DNA from 2 places in the Sporosarcina sp. GTC18466 genome. Region 1 is predicted to be linked to the other one. Evidence: riboswitches for the same ligand, from Rfam matches in the RefSeq annotation. Region 1 holds a riboswitch; the other holds the start of a gene.

Region 1 (5,725 bases):
AAAACACGCTCAGGCTGCTGAAGCATAACGCATTTAACGACATCCATTTTTATCGATTCTCCTCAAGACTGATACCGCTCGCCAACCATGAAGAGCTCGCGGGCTGGGATTATATGCGTCCACTGCGGGAAAAGCTGCGGGAGATCGGAGCCTTTGTCAAAGAGCACGAAATGCGGGTCGATTTTCATCCGGATCATTTTGTCGTGCTGAATTCAATGAAACCGGAAGTGCTGGCCAATTCAGTAACCTCTTTGAAAACGCATTACCAGTTGCTGAAGGGCATGAAGATCGAGCCGGTGAACCGATGCGTCCTTCACGTAGGCGGCAACTACAAGGACACTGCCGATTCGCTGGAGCGGTTCATTTCCAACTGGAGCGATATCCCAAGGGCAATCCAGCAGATGATCATGCTGGAGAATGACGACACATCCTTTACCTTGGAAGATACATTGTATCTCTGTGAAAAGCTCTCCATCCCGCTCGTCTTCGACTATCATCACCACCAAGCACATCACTACGAGGAGGCTTGGGAAGATAAGTGGGCCCGCGTCGTCTCCACCTGGAAGGACTCGACGCTGCCGATCAAGATGCATATCTCCAGTCCGAAAAGCGAGAAGGAATTCCGCCACCATGCGGATTACGTAGACCCGGATATGTTTTTTGACTTCTTGCAGGGGATCCGCGGAAGCGTTTCGCAAATCGACTGCATGATTGAAGCGAAGAAGAAAGATGCGGCCCTTTTCGCGCTTATGGAGGATGTGAAGAAGAGGGGAGACATTGAAATCATCGACGGATCTTCATTTTATATAAAATGAAAAAACGGCCCTCATGAGACGGGCCGTTCTCCAGTTTACAAGCCGATAATATTCTGGGCCATCTGCGGATACGTCGCAGGAACGAACGGCAGCTTTTCGCGCAAGGCATGCAGCTGATCGTCGTTCAGCGGCATCATCGGCAGACGCACGCCGCCGACAGGAATGCCCTGTAAGTTCAATGCCGCTTTTGTCGGAGCGGGATTCGGCGCAGCGAAAAGGGCCTTCATGACTGGCAGCAAACGACGATGGAGGCGCGATGCCTCGTTCATCTGGCCGCGCTTGAAGCTTTGGATCATGGACTGCATGTCTCTTCCGACAATATGCGAAGCGACAGAAACGACTCCGACGCCGCCGATTGCGAGTACAGGAATGGTCAATGCATCGTCTCCGCTATATAGGGAGAAGTCCTCAGGCGTCCGTTCGATGATCCGCGCCATCGCATCCAGATTGCCGCTCGCCTCTTTGATGGCTACGATGTTCGGGATGTCTGCAAGACGGATGATCGTCTCCGGGCTCATGCAGATGACGCTGCGGCCCGGCACATTGTAAAGCATGACCGGCAGAGCGGTGGATTCGGCGATTGTTTTAAAATGCGTATAAAGGCCTTCCTGGCAAGGATTATTATAATACGGCGTGACGAGCATGACTCCGTCGACGCCAGAAAGCTCCGCCTGTCTTGTCAATTCGATCGATTCCCTTGTGTTGTTCGAGCCGGTGCCGGCAATGACGGGAATGCGGCCACGCACAACTTCCACCGTGAACTGGAATAGTTCCACCTTCTCATCATTCGTCAGGGTCGGGGATTCTCCGGTTGTGCCTGAAACGACGATACCGTCCGTTCCAGTCGCAATCAAATGCTCGATCAAGTTCCGGGTCGCGGGGTAGTCGATCTCTCCGTGTTCATCAAAAGGGGTCACCATAGCAGTTACAAGTTGTCCAAAATTCATCTTTCTCCACATCCTTATCTGTTTTTTTCAAACCATAGAGGGAGAAGGGCATGAAACGCGGAACGCAAAAAGCAGCAACGAGGGTCCGTTGCTGCTTAGAAATACTTGGTGTATTTCTTGCATCAGATAGCCCTCCATATAGTTTCCTATATGACAATCCTGCACTTGTTCAGCACAGAACCAGCTTCGAGACAATGAGGTCTCTCCACTTCGGCAAATTCCCCTTTCCACTAGTCTTCACGGGATCTCATCATCCTCTGACTAGGTACTAATGGTTTTTGCGCCTCTATCCTTACTTCAAAACTTGCGAAATAAGTGAATGTTAAATTACTACTACTGTACCCGTTCCGAGAAGGAAATGCAACAGGCTACTATCCGGATTGTGAAATTAATATGAAAACACACATATATATAATCGGATTACTGCTCCGGAACACAAGCCAGCGGGTTCAACGGATCTGTTCGGATCGATCTTGAAAAACGGCAAGGATCCTGTTTGATTCACCACATACACAGCTCCCTTGCAGCCGGTTTTACAGCCTTTGAAAAGGGAATTCACAAACCTTTCATATGTAAGCGCTTGAGTATGACTGATTTGTGAAACCCTTCACAACAGCCCTTCCAAGCAAAGCGAAAGCGTGTATGATGGAGATAGCAACAGACGATCGTCACAATGTCCAGGAAGCGCAAAACTATTATCAAAGGAGCGGTTAGACATGTGGGTCATCACATTGTTTGAACAGCAGAATGTACGGATTTTCGAATTTGCACTTGAATTGGAAGCCAAAGACGCTATGAAGCGTTTTGGCAAAAATGCGATCTTGTCATTTACAAACTGAACGGGAAAGAAGCGGAGAGGGAGACATCCTGCCTCCGCTTTTTTATTTCACCCATTTCTTCAGCTCTTCGTTCCTTCGTTCTTGCTCGGCATCCGTCGACAGGTCATATTTCTTCAACAGATGAAACACTTCGTTCAGCACCTCTTGGCCGCGAGGCTGTCTGAGAAATCCGGATACCAAGTCATGCAGGGCAGGGGGAAGGAACGCCTGCTGCTCTTTCAATTTTTGGCGGACGTCCTCTTGTGTATGGTCGATTGTGCATTTTCCCATTCGGCTCACCTCCTTGTCTGCACCTGATCCAATCATACCGGCAATACACAAAAGTTGCATATGATAACTGGATTTCAGGTCCGCAATTGATTAGCTGAAAGCAAGATGGGGAAGGGATGAGGTAAAACGGAGAATAGATGGGTGTGATCGGGATGTCGATGGATGTGGAATATATTATCAGGCTGATTGTCGCGGGAGCGCTTGGCGCACTGATCGGACTGGAACGGGAAAAACGATTCAAGGAAGCTGGACTGCGTACGCATTTTCTTGTCGCGATCGGAAGCGCCGTGTTCATGATCGTCTCAAAATATGCCTTTCAGGACGTAATCGGGGAAAATATCAAGCTGGATCCGAGCCGGATTGCCGCATCCATTCCGAGCGGCATCGGGTTCCTAGGCGCGGGCATGATCCTTGTGCAACGCACGTCCATCCGGGGGCTGACAACAGCTGCCGGCATCTGGGCGACTGCGGGCATCGGGCTTGCGGTCGGCGCTGGCATGTATACGATCAGTATCACTGCAGGGCTTCTTGTCATTTTGGGACTCGAGTTTTTGAAACGCCTGTTCAGTCCGGTCATCCCGAAAGTGATGCGCCTTCGCATAGATGTCACCGAGACGAAAGCGATTGAACAGATTATTTCCGTCATGACGAAAGCTGGACTTCCCATCAAGGACTATCAAATTAAACTGCAAAAAGGCGAATCGGAAACCGGCTACAGCATTTTGATAAAACTTCAGCCGTCGAAACGGTGGGATGAGAACACGGTCATTGGCATGTTGCAGCAGATTGAAGGGGTGACAGGCATACGGGTATTGAAGTGATAGCTTGCGGTCATCCTCTCATGGCTCATCATCCAGGCGCCACCCTCTAATCGCATAGAGCCTCTTCCTAGGAGTCGCAGTCAGCGGATGGATCCGTGGCGGCGGCACCAGATGAAATGATAGACAGAGCCTGCGGAAAGGCAAAACAGCACAAAAGCGATAGACCAATGGCCAGCCAGGCGATAAAGTCCATATGTGACAGCAAGGACGATGAACCATTTCAGGGACAGGCGCCACCATGGCGTCTCCGTCTCGAATTTCCCGAATATGGAAGTGCCTATGATATTTGCTGCAAGCAAGATGAACAGCTCAAGTTCAAACCCCATGAACATTACTCCCTCTTTAAAAGTTTCCCTAGTGCAACATTTACTTATGGCCATGATAGCATATCCGTTCCACCTGTCAAGAGGGAGACATGCCTTTCATCCAACAGAGATAAGAGTTGCAATTTCCGCGAGCATCCTATAATCTTTCCTTAGGGAAACTTTTCCCGCCATTCCATTCCAAAAAGAAACGAAAACTCCCGGTTGTGGTGGCCGGGAGTTTTCGCTGTTCATCAAAACTATTATTGTATATCCAAGTTCTCGGTCATTTGCTGCAGTAAACGCCGCATCATCTGCAGCTCCTCAGGCAGCATGCCTTTGAACATCATCTTCTCATGCTCTTTCCAAATCAGCTCCACGGGCTCTTGCAACTGCCTTCCTTTTTCCGTCAAGTAAACTGTTGAAATCCGGTGATCCACTTCGTCAGTCTTCCGATAGACAATACCGTCCTGCTCCAGCTTTCGGAGCATGTTGCTGATCGTGGAGGCCTCGGAGCCGGTTTTCTGTTTAAGCTGTGACTGGGTAATGCCGTCCTGCTCCCATAGATGGGAAAGGGCCAGCTCCTGTCCGATATGAAGGCCGATTTCCCGAAGCTGCTGAGCGTACCGTTTACGGGTCTGTATGGCGATGGTTTGCAAAAGAAGACGGATTTCGCTCTCTATCATAGAAATCCCCCCGTACTTAGTTCGTACGCTAATTATATCAAAAAATCACTTGCACAAAATGAGCAGGATGTGTCTATAAATTGACTTTATGTTTCATATGCTGTTTAATTAGCATGCTAACTATTTTACATACTTTGCGAAATTTGAACTATGGAGGATTATTTACATGAATCGTATGTTAAAGCCGACAATCATCTCGATTGCCATGGCAACTGTCATGGCAGGGGCGGCGATTTCACCTGCGCTTGGACTGATTGCGGCTCATTTCCATGAGGCCGATCCTGTGCTGATCAAGCTCGTATTGACGGTGCCGTCGCTCATGATTATTCCGTTTTCATTTGTTTCGAGCTATTTGACAAAGAGAATCTCGAAGCGTTCTATCGTTATGCTAGGTCTTGCCATCTATGTCATCGGAGGGGTAGGTGCGCAGTTTGCGAATACGATTGTCGTCCTGCTTGCATTCCGTTTATTCCTAGGTGCCGGGGTCGGACTTGTTATGCCGTTGTCCTTCACACTGATCAGTGACCATTTCAAAGAGAAAGAAATGACGAAGATGATGGGCTATAATACGGCATTCAGCAACGTCGGCGGCATCATTACGATGCTGCTCGCCGGGTATCTTGCGTCGTTCAACTGGCGGATGCCATTCAATGTGTATTGGCTCGGAATTGTCATCTTCCTGCTTGTCCTGTTCTTCTTGCCGAAAAACGAGCCGCTGAAGCCGCGGCCAGGAGCAGACAAAGCGAAAATGCCTGCTTCCGTATATGGCATCGCACTTGGAGCCTGCGGCATCATGCTCGCATATTACGCGGTTGCGACGAATATGGCTCTTTATCTTGAACAGAGTGAACTTGGAAGTTCCAAGACGGCTGGACTCGTCATGTCCTTTACGACTGTCGGCGGGATGATTACAAGCTTGATCCTTGTCCGTCTGCAGTCCTTGTTTAAGAAATTTTTGATGCCTGCCGCTCTTCTCGCCATGGGAATTGCGTTTGGCATCCTGACGATCAGCCACTCAGTCGCGATTGTGCTCGTTGCCGTCTGC
Region 2 (5,725 bases), 430 kb from region 1:
TGTCACGACGACATGCTTAAGGTTCATCAGTTCCACGGAATCCGCAACGCGTTCCGGTTCCGCGAGATCCAGCTCATTCGGAAGACCCGTCTTCACCGCGCAGAAGCGGCACGCACGCGTACAGACCGCGCCGAGGATCATGAATGTCGCAGTGCGGCGTTCGCCCCAGCATTCATGGATATTCGGGCAGCGGGCTTCTTCGCATACCGTATGCAGATTCTTCTCCCGCATGAGTTTTTTCAGATCCGTATAGTTGTCATTCGTGTTCAATTTGATTTTCAGCCAATCCGGCTTGCGGACATGTTCGTTCCGCTTTCCTGTTTCTGGTCTGCAAGACAAGGTTACCGACTCCATTCTTTTCTCTATCGTATACTTGTCAATATAACATAAATTTAGTATTCCAACAACCTGCCGCCCCCTTGTTTTCCGCCTTCTGAAAAGCAAAAAGGCGGGGGATTGATCCCCCGCCCTGCTTGATCAGGCGCGTTGCCTGGATTTCTTGACTGCGTAGAAAATACTCGCTCCGAGTCCTCCCCAGATGATGAGGATTCCGAGGATCATCATAAAGATCGCATCTCCGCTCATCGTAGATCCCCCTTATCGATTATCATAGTCCGTTGCATCGAGCGCTTTCCGGTTCCATTTGAAGAATGTGAAGATGATTGCCATGACGATCGCGAACAGCGCAACCGACCAGCCGCCTGCCATGATGAAGGCATCTGAATATCCTTCGTAGTTGCCTGTGCCGCCTTCGCCGGTCTCGTGCAATTTCATCAGGTTGACCCGCAGAAGGTCGATCATCATATACCCAAGCACAATCGGTGTGATGAAGAGCAGGCAGATCTTCCATAGCCAGCCCACACTGATATCCGAAATTTCATTGGCATGGACTTTGAAGACATCGAGCTTGCGGAACACCCATCCGATCAGGATGACTTCCACGAGGCCGATTGCCGCCACGCCGAACTGGTTGATGAAATAATCTGCTACGTCGAGGAAATAAAGTCCTCCGTTTGTTGCGAACAGCAAAGAGATGAGCGCTGCGAGACCGCCTCCCAATGCTACCGCTTTGCGGCGGGAGATATTGAACTTCTCCGAAAGGCCTGCCACGTACGTCTCACAGATCGAGACGAGCGACGTCAAGCCTGCCAGCACTAGTGACAGGAAGAACAAGGCCCCGAAGATCCCGCCGAGGGCCGGAATCTGGTTGATGATCTGCGGGAAGACCGCAAACGCAAGCCCTACGCCTGCCGTAGCGACTTCACTGACAGGCACATTGGCCTGCGTCGCCATGAATCCGAGCGCCGCGAAGATCCCGATCCCTGCGAGAAGTTCAAAACCTGAGTTCGCGAACCCGGTGATGAACGCGTTATTAGTGATGTCCGACTTCTTCGGCAAGTAACTCGAATACGTAATCATGATCGCAAAGGCGATCGATAGACTGAAGAAGATATGGCCATAAGCTGCCACCCACACTTTCGAGTTTGCGAGCTGGCTCAGATCAGGCTTGAAAAACGCCTCAAGTCCAAGCGCCGCCCCGTCCAGCGTGAGAGCACGCACGACGACGAGCAAGAACACGACAATCAGTGTCGGGATGAAAATCCGGTTCGCCAGCTCGATGCCTCGCTTGACGCCGGAGAACAAGATGATGAGCGCGATGGCCCATACGAGAACGAGCGGAATCAGGACGCCCGGCACAAGCCCTCCGATATCTCCAGGATTTTCTGCCAGGTGCAAGACCTTATTATAGAGGAACCCTGTCGTATCGTCCCCCCACGCCTTGGTGAATGAATAGATTGTGTACTTCATCGCCCATGCGATGATGACCGCATAGTACGTCGAGATGACGAAGGAGACGAAAATCCCCCACCAGCCGATCCACTCCGCCTTCTTGCCGCTCATGCGGAAGAAAGAGAGCGGTGCAGAACCGCGATACTTGTGGCCGATTGTGAATTCCATGATCAGGATCGGGATTCCGGCTGTCAGCAATGCGAATAAGTATGGTATAAAAAATGCCCCTCCGCCGTTTTCATACGCTACGTACGGAAAACGCCAGATGTTGCCGAGCCCGACTGCCGAACCGACCGCTGCCATGATAAAACCGGCTCTCGTCCCCCATTGTGAACGCTGTTCCATATAGTTTTCCCCCTTTCCCTTCCCTCCCTTTTAAAAGGGAGCAAAAGTTATATGTTTTCAGATTACTATATAATCTTAGTGTCTAGTATATACATCGTTTAAATTATTGTCAAAACAATATTTAATTCGACAATAAAGTTTTTTAAAAGAAAAAGGATGGCAGATTTGCCATCCTTTCGTCCATTCTATCAACTTTGCCGGACTGCCTCCGCTGAGCCCGTTTTCCTGCTTCTGGCAGCCCAGAAGGTGAACAGCATAGCGACGATGAATACAATCCCGGCAAGCCCGAACCAGACAGTGCCTGTCAGGCCAAGGATCAAATAACCGGCAGCCGCTATGCTTGCCGCAATCAATGCATACGGCAGCTGTGTCGAAACGTGGTCCATATGATTGCAGCCTGCCCCTGTCGAAGAGAGGATTGTCGTGTCGGATATCGGGGAACAATGATCTCCGAATACTGCTCCTGCAAGCACCGCAGACAGCGCCGGCAATAACAATTCAGGTTCCGCATTCAGCATGATCGTGCCTGCGATCGGCAAGAGGATGCCGAACGACCCCCAGGAAGTGCCTGTCGCAAATGCCATCAGGCCGGCAAGGACGAACATGAGGACCGGTATGAACGTGACCGGGATGTTCGATTCGCTGACCACCCTGGAAAGGAATTGGCCCGTCTCCAGAATGTCGATCAAATGCGTGAGCGACCACGCGAAAATCAAAATCAAAACCGCAGGCATCATCGCCTTCAACCCGCTGATGAACGCTTTTCCGACGAGGCCGGCTGATGCCGTCTCATTCTTCTTCATCTGCGTGCCATAGAGGATGACAGCGATCAGGATACCCGCAATTCCGCCGGTCACCAGCGATTTTGGCACATCCGTATTCTCGAAGATCGACCAGATGCTCGCCGATCCGCCGATCGTATACCCTGTATAGATCATCATCCCGAACGTCACCGCGACGAGCGTGATGATCGGCGCAATCAGGTCGCGCACTTTCCCGAACGGATGGACCGGGAACTCATCTTTGAGCTGGCCGGGAATGTCTTTTGATGCATCGTACAATTCACCCGTCTGCTCCGCGCGTTCTTCGTGTTTCTTCATTGTGAAGAAATCGATGTTCGTCCAGGCGAAGAAAATGACCATGGCAAGCGTGACAATCGCATAGAAGTTCATCGGCACCATGAGCATAAATGCAGACAGCGGCGAATAATTCAGCGCGGCCGTCGAACCGAGGATCAGGGCCAGCTGGCCGATCAGGAATGCGCCCCAGCTCGAGATCGGCGAGATGACGCAGACCGGAGCGGATGTCGAGTCGATGAAATACGCAAGTTTCGCCCGGGAGATTTGATGGCGGTCCGTGATCGGACGCGCAATCTGGCCGACCGCAAGCGCATTGAAATAATCATCGACGAAAATCAGGATGCCGACGATGAACGTCAGCAATTTCGCGCCCCGTTTTGTGCGGATGCGCTTCACCGCCCACTCCGCGAACGCCCGGCTGCCGCCGGACAGGCTGACAAGCGCCGTGATGACGCCGAGCATCAGAATGAAGAGCATGATGAAAATATTATACGTATTCCATTCGCCATCCGACCAGAAGGACACGATCATCCCCGACCATAGCTGCCGGAGCGTCTCCCCTGGTGAAAATGACGCGACGAGCAAAGCAGCCGCCACAATCCCGCTGCCGAGCGACAGCAAAACCCTTTTCGTCACCAGTACCATCAAAATCGCGATGAGCGGCGGTACAATCGATACCCATGTTCCAATCATACTAACTCCTCCTATTCATCCGAGGATCTGTAGAAGAAAATGAAAAGCCGATACCCCGTCGCACTATGCGACCTGGTATCGGCTGTCTACTGTTCGTCTGTTGGATAAAACGTTCGTTATCTAACGTACGATGTGTAGCTCATCATGCGCAAATGCATGACAGTGCCATCCCTGTTCGGAATGACCCCAGCTTGAAGGGCCTGACAACCCATTCAGCTTCGGCAATGCTTCCTTTTACATGCGGTCAACGGCGTCACCCTCGCGCATGCGACTCATAAGCATCGCAGCCTCTACCTAATCGATGTTCCTCTGTTGTGTATAAGATTATCAAGCTTTTACGGAGAAATCAAGGGGTTGCAGTAAACGCGGAAAGTTCTTGCAACTTGGCTGGGGGGAGTTGGTTGGGAGGACGGCTGTTTATAGGCAGATAGGCAGAGGCTGTTTATGGCTGATGAGCGACCGTTTACGACCCGCGCACGCCCATTTAGCCAGGCGAGCGACCGTTTATGGCTGTCGAACGACCGTTTAGCCAGAGGAACGACCGTTTACGACCGGCGTGCGCCCGTTTAGCCAGAGGAACGACCGTTTACGACCCGCGAACGCCCGTTTAGCCAGAGGAACGACCGTTTACGACCAACGAACGCCCGTTTAGCCAGAGGAACGACCGTTTACGACCCGCGAACGCCTGTTTAGCCAGATGAACGACCGTTTACGACCGATGAACGCCCATTTAGCCAGAGGAACGATCGTTTACAGAAATCAAGCACCTATATCCCCTGCATCAAAGCAGCCATTCCACGTCCTCATCATGTTAATCACGTCCCCCCCAAAAAACCGCCAGCCTCTTGTGGCCGGCGGTTCCCTATCTATTGTCCGCCTTTCAGCGGCATGGGGACTTCGATTTGCGGCGGGTTGCCTCCGCCTTGATTGTAAATCTGCGGGATCGGGCTTTGGATCATGCCGAAGGCGACGAGGATCTTCTGTTCGACTGTGCTCGTTCGAGTCGCGAGGGGAACGATGATCTGCACGTTGACTTTGACGATGATGTTCACTTCGACAATGGCGTTGTTGATGCCGAATTCTTCCACGCTCGATTCGACGTCGGTGTGCACGTTGCCGATGACGTGGAAGCGGATGGGGATTTTCGGCCCGAGGTTTCCGAGCAGCGGGATGTTGGTCGCTTGGCCGACGGGCACATAGAAAACGACGCCGCCGTGGCTTTCCATCGCTTTCGGGTCATATTCGACGTTTTCACCCATGGGCAGCAAGTCGAGATTGCCGCCCTCCGCCAATTCCAGATGCGTCTCGACCAGGCTGTGGATTTCAGCCATTGTCCGGTTAATGATTTCCGTATCGAATTGGGTCGTCACCATGACGCCTGTTTCGTTTGGAACATTTTTGATGACATCATTGGCGTTGTACACTTCCGTACTCCGCGATTTGATCGCTTGGGTGATGACATATGCGGCAATCCGTTCCGTCTCCATTTCCGCGTATCGTATGTAAATGGGGGTCAGCTGAGAATTGATGTAATATAAAAACAACGCAATGGATAGCAGGAACGCAGGCAGAAGAAGCGGGGGGATCCATCGCCTTTTCTTCCTGTTCCGCTGTTTTGACTTGCGCGGGGCTTGACCGTAGAATTTCAATACGACTCCTCCTGCTACAAAATATGCAGAAGAAAGGCCGTTTTATACCATCAATTCCCCGCCAGCCGAGCTTTCCCGTACCATGCGGCGACATCCCGGATCAACTCGGGCATGATGTATTCCTTCGGCGCTTCCTGCAGCTGCGGAAAGAAAAAGCCGAACGTGAAC

The links. Region 1 has a riboswitch for lysine ahead of dapA (4-hydroxy-tetrahydrodipicolinate synthase). Riboswitches for the same ligand answer to the same signal wherever they lie in the genome.
Region 2: it holds a riboswitch for lysine, as region 1 does, so the genes downstream of both, ACZ5FK_RS15475 (Na+/H+ antiporter NhaC family protein) here and dapA (4-hydroxy-tetrahydrodipicolinate synthase) in region 1, are expected to answer to the same signal.

What each region holds. Positions count from the first base shown of each region.
Region 1 covers NZ_AP044037.1:2,664,246-2,669,970, forward strand. Annotated here, with positions in the region: gene uvsE (UV DNA damage repair endonuclease UvsE) at 1-815, shown strand, start outside; gene dapA (4-hydroxy-tetrahydrodipicolinate synthase) at 851-1,762, opposite strand; lysine riboswitch at 1,882-2,059, opposite strand; gene ACZ5FK_RS13180 (hypothetical protein) at 2,479-2,601, shown strand; gene ACZ5FK_RS13185 (hypothetical protein) at 2,644-2,871, opposite strand; gene ACZ5FK_RS13190 (MgtC/SapB family protein) at 3,009-3,692, shown strand; gene ACZ5FK_RS13195 (hypothetical protein) at 3,773-4,018, opposite strand; gene ACZ5FK_RS13200 (MarR family winged helix-turn-helix transcriptional regulator) at 4,258-4,680, opposite strand; gene ACZ5FK_RS13205 (MFS transporter) at 4,847-5,725, shown strand, end outside.
Region 2 covers NZ_AP044037.1:3,089,410-3,095,134, reverse strand. Annotated here, with positions in the region: gene lipA (lipoyl synthase) at 1-354, opposite strand, end outside; gene ACZ5FK_RS15485 (methionine/alanine import family NSS transporter small subunit) at 478-585, opposite strand; gene ACZ5FK_RS15480 (sodium-dependent transporter) at 598-2,136, opposite strand; gene ACZ5FK_RS15475 (Na+/H+ antiporter NhaC family protein) at 2,325-3,908, opposite strand; lysine riboswitch at 4,036-4,209, opposite strand; gene yunB (sporulation protein YunB) at 4,775-5,557, opposite strand; gene ACZ5FK_RS15465 (bifunctional metallophosphatase/5'-nucleotidase) at 5,608-5,725, opposite strand, start outside.